2 regions of the Arthrobacter sp. 05T47 genome follow, and region 2 is predicted to be linked to the other one. Evidence: riboswitches for the same ligand, from Rfam matches in the RefSeq annotation. Region 2 holds a riboswitch; the other holds the start of a gene.
What was found. Region 2 has a riboswitch for glycine ahead of gcvP (aminomethyl-transferring glycine dehydrogenase). Riboswitches for the same ligand answer to the same signal wherever they lie in the genome.
Positions count from the first base shown of each region.

Region 1: another riboswitch for glycine. It lies ahead of gcvP (aminomethyl-transferring glycine dehydrogenase); the one in region 2 lies ahead of gcvP (aminomethyl-transferring glycine dehydrogenase).

Region 1 covers NZ_JBFTKG010000024.1:65,216-67,602, reverse strand. The annotation lists gene gcvP (aminomethyl-transferring glycine dehydrogenase) at 1-1,200, opposite strand, end outside; glycine riboswitch at 1,240-1,353, opposite strand; glycine riboswitch at 1,355-1,453, opposite strand; gene AC1DEY_RS16135 (TetR/AcrR family transcriptional regulator) at 1,654-2,193, opposite strand; gene AC1DEY_RS16130 (MFS transporter) at 2,262-2,387, shown strand, end outside.
Region 2 covers NZ_JBFTKG010000043.1:4,781-7,167, reverse strand. The annotation lists gene AC1DEY_RS20390 (putative hydro-lyase) at 1-730, shown strand, start outside; glycine riboswitch at 1,255-1,352, shown strand; glycine riboswitch at 1,354-1,459, shown strand; gene gcvP (aminomethyl-transferring glycine dehydrogenase) at 1,497-2,387, shown strand, end outside.

The sequences.
Region 1 (2,387 bases), on a different contig from region 2:
GCCCGGCACGGAGACGGTGATGGTGTCGAAGAAGGAGGTGTGCAGCACGTCGAAGCCGGCGGTCTTCAGGGAGGCTGCGATGGTCCTGGCGTGGCCGTGGACGGTCTGGGCGATTGCCTTCAGCCCGTCGGGGCCGTGGTAGACGGCGTAGAAGGATGCCACGATGGCCAGCAGCGCCTGGGCGGTGCAGATGTTCGAGGTGGCCTTCTCCCGGCGGATGTGCTGCTCGCGGGTTTGCAGGGCCAGGCGGTAGGCGGGGACGCCCGCGTTGTCCTTGGAGACGCCGACGAGGCGGCCGGGCATGGAGCGTTCGAGCCCCTTCTGGACCGCCATGTAGGCCGCGTGCGGGCCGCCGAAGAACAGCGGCACGCCGAAGCGCTGGGCGGAGCCGACGGCGATGTCGGCGCCCTGTTCGCCCGGGGACGTGATGAGGGTCAGGGAGAGGAGGTCGGCCGCGACGGTGACGAGGGCGCCGCGTTCCTTGGCTTCGGCGATCACGGCGGTGTGGTCGAACACGCGGCCGGAGACGCCGGGCTGCTGCAGGACGACGCCGTTGATGACGCCCTCGGGCAGGCCCCTGGAGAGGTCGGCAACCTCGACCTCGAAGCCGAGGGCCTCGGCGCGGCCCTTGACGATCGCGATGGTCTGCGGGAGGCAGTCGGCGTCCAAGACGGTCTTGCCGTCGTGGGCGGCCTTGTTCTTGTTCGCGCGGCGCATCATCAGCACGGCCTCGGCGACGGCGGTGGCTTCGTCCAGCAGCGAGGCGTTGGCGATCGGCAGCCCGACGAGGTCCTGGACCATGGTCTGGAAGTTCAGCAGCGCCTCGAGCCGGCCCTGGGAGATTTCCGGCTGGTAGGGCGTGTAGGCGGTGTACCAGGCCGGGGCTTCGAGGATGTTGCGGCGGATTACCGGCGGGGTGAGGGTGTCGTAGTAGCCCTGCCCGATCATCTGCACGGCGGTCTTGTTTTTCGCGGCCAGCTTGCGCAGTTCGGCGAGGACTTCCACTTCGCTGAGGGCTGCGTCGAGCGCGAGGTCGGAGTCCTGGCGGATGTCCTTCGGAACGGCGGTGTCCACCAGGGCGTCGACGGTGTCGTAGCCGACAGCCTTCAGCATGGCGTCGACGTCGGCCTGGCGGCGGGCGCCGATGTGCCGGTCAACGAAGGACGTGGAGGCTGGGGTAACAGTCACAAGGAACTCCATAACTCAGGCGGCGCASGGTACGCCACATTGATTCGGGTTCCTCCCCGCTCTGTATTGGACCTGAGAGTTTCCGCGCAGCCSMYATGMGGGGCTCCGCTTGCACCGTCGGTGAGCACAGCGCGCTAGGGACGCACSTGCTACTTTCCAGAGATGCCTTGCCGCGGCGGTACATGGGCCTGAGAGATTCCTGGGGAGGATTTGCTCCTACGGCGCCTGCTTGTACCTACTTGCAGGACTCTCCCGCCGCAGATCAAAGGCGTATTCAATTTGGGGTGACAACAGTCACAGCACTCATTGTCCTATGCCGGGCGCGCGTCCGCAAACTCCCTCCCGGCGGCGGCCCCAAGTTACAGGTCCGGCCACGCGAGTTCGCCGCAGGCGTGCGGGGACGCCGCTTCGTTCCGGCGTAGTCGCAGGCTTCCGGCGTATTCGACGGGCGGGTCTCGGCGGCCGTCAGCGGCGCAGCTTCTCGACGGCGGCCAGGAGGCTCTCGACGTCGTCACTGACTTCCGGCGGCTGCCCGCCCGGCCCCCGGCCCAGCATGGCGTTGAAGTACAGCCCGTCCCCCATGTACAGGACGGCTTTCGCCATGGCGGGCCCGACGTCGGCAGCCAGCAGTTCCAGCCAGTTCGCCTGGGCGGCGGCGAAGCGGCGGAGGGTCTCCTGGTGCGCCACCTCGGCGAGCCTCGTGGCCGCGACGAACACCCGGTCCATGGGGGTGTCCGCCCACACCGAGGACTTGATGAAGTACACCGCCGCACCCTCGGGGGCCTCAGCCATGGCGGCGACATCGGCAGCGAGGTGCCCGTCCAGTCGCTCGAGCAGGACCGCGATCATCGCCTCCTTGGTCGGGAAGTGGTAGAGCAGGCCCCCCTTGGAGACTCCGGCCCGGCGCGCGACGGCGTCCAGCGTCGCGGCGCGTTCACCGACTTCGATGAGCAGGGATTCGAAGGCGTGGAGAACGGCCTCGCGGGCGACGGGTTTCCTGGGCATGCCTCCCATCATGCCTGTCCGGCCGAGCATTTCTTAACTGTACCGTCCAGACGGTATAGTTACGTTCCATGAGCATTCCGTCGATCACCGCCACCACCACCAGCACCGCGTCGGCCACCGGCCCCCGGGCCTCGTGGCGCGACTGGGTGGCGCTGGCCCTGCTGATGTTCCCTGTCCTGCTTGTGGCCGTGGAC
Region 2 (2,387 bases):
CTCCGGGTGGAGCGACGGCTACACCCAGGCAAACCTGATAGCGGTGACGGCGGACTACGCCGACGAATTCATCGAATTCTGCCGGCTCAACCCCAAAGCCTGCCCCGTCATCGACGTAATCCCGGCGGGACAGTACCAGAGCGCCCTCGCCGCGGGGTCGGACATCCGCACTGACATCCCGGCCTACCGGGTGTGGGTGGACGGCGAACTTGCCGGCGAAGTCACGGACGTCGCATCGGTCTGGCGTGATGACATGGTAGGCGTCCTCATCGGCTGCAGTTTCACCTTCGAAGCCGCGCTTGCCAGCGCGGGCGTCCCGCTCCGGCACACCGAAACCGGCCGCAACGTCCCCATGTACCGCACGAACATCGAGTGCACCCCTGCCGGCCGAATCCACGGGCCGATGGTGGTCTCCATGCGCCCGATGCCGCCCGAACTGGTCCAAACGGCCATCAGGGTGACGTCGGAAGTACCTAAGGTTCACGGCAGCCCGGTTCACGTCGGGACGCCCGGGGACCTCGGCATTGCCGACATCAACCTCCCCGACTTCGGCGACGCGGTGGAGATCCGGCCGGGAGAAGTGCCGGTTTTCTGGGCCTGCGGCGTGACGCCGCAGAGCGCAGTGATGGCATCAAGGCCCGCCTTCGCCATCAGCCACGCCCCCGGACACATGTTCATCACTGATGTTCCCGAAAGCACCTACCGGGAACGGACAGGAGCGTCATCGTGAAGAAGAGATTTCCCGTAGCCGAGAAACGGGCACGCAGGATCGTCAAACTCTCAGCGCCGCGGCGGCAAGCCACGGGCACCCACTGCGAACTGACCGGAGTCTGGCAGAGCCCGGCCGGAGCGAGCATCTCGATGCACGAGGGCCAGCTCCTCCCGAGTGATGCCGGCCGGCCGTGTGTCTGGACGTACGCAGGCCAGCCGGCCAGCAAGGCCGATTCCGCAGGTGCCCGGTGGGCGGCTCCGGAGTATCACAGACTGTAAGGGCACCAAACGGGAAGCGGACGACGGCGGGACTTCCCGCCGTCGTCCGCTTCCGGCGACTCCGGTGCCGTGCCATACCTCCAAGGCTCGGCATTCGGCCTCCACGAACCTCCCCGGCCGGCGGACTAGTTGGCCTAGCCTCGCGGACGCGGACCGGCTTGCGGTTGTTATCGTCAAACAACGCGTCATACGGACCCACCTCTTGCAACCGGCCCCCGCAACAAGTAACGTGTGAGCCGTGTCACCCACCAGTGGCACAGCTTATGATCTGCGGCGGGAGAGTCCTGCCGGTACGTTCAGCAGGCGCCGTAGGAGCAAATCCTCCCCAGGAATCTCTCAGGCCCACGTACCGCCGCGGCAAGGCAACTCTGGAAAGCAGTCCGGGAAACCGGGCTCACCGACGGTGCAAGTGGCGCCTGCTAACAGCAGGCAACGCGGAAACTCTCAGGTCCAATACAGAGCGGGGAGGAACCCGAATCATCGTGGCACTATGTGCCACCTGAATTATGGAGTTCCTCATGACGATTCAGTCGTCCCCGTCCACGTTCGCAGACCGCCATATCGGTGCGCGCCGCCAAACAGACATCGACACCATGCTCAAGGCCGTCGGCTACGACAGCGTAGACGGCCTCGTAGACAATGCACTCCCCGCTTCCATTCGCCAGGAAAAGCCGCTCAGCCTGGACAGCGCCCTCAGCGAAGTTGAGGTGCTGGCCGAACTGCGCAAGCTGGCTTCCAAGAACAAGACCGCCGTGCAGATGATCGGCCAGGGCTATTACGACACCGTCACGCCGCCGGTCATCCGCCGCAACATCCTCGAGGCCCCCGCCTGGTACACGGCCTACACGCCCTACCAGCCGGAGATCTCCCAGGGCCGGCTCGAGGCACTGCTGAACTTCCAGACCATGGTCCAGGACCTCACCGCGCTGCCGGTCGCCAATGCGTCCCTCCTCGACGAGGCCACCGCCGTCGCCGAAGCCGTGCTCCTGATGCGCAGGGCAAATAAGTCCGCAGGACAGAACGCAGGTGCCCGCGACGGCAAGACCGTCCTCGACGCCGACTGCCTCCCGCAGACCATCGCCATTGTGCGGGGCCGCGCCGACGCATTGGGCTTCGAGGTCGAGGTCGCCGACCTCTCCCAGGGACTGCCCGCCGGCGACATCAACGGCGTCGTCCTGCAGCAGCCGGGCGTTTCCGGCCGGGTGTGGGACCAGTCCGCCGTGATCGCAGAGGCCAAAGGCCGCGGCGCCCTGGTCACCGTGGCAGCGGACCTTCTGGCCCTGACCTTGATCACCCCTCCGGGCGAGCAGGGCGCGGACATCGCCGTCGGCTCCACGCAGCGCCTGGGCGTGCCGCTGTTCTTCGGCGGCCCGCACGCGGCCTACATGGCGGTGCGC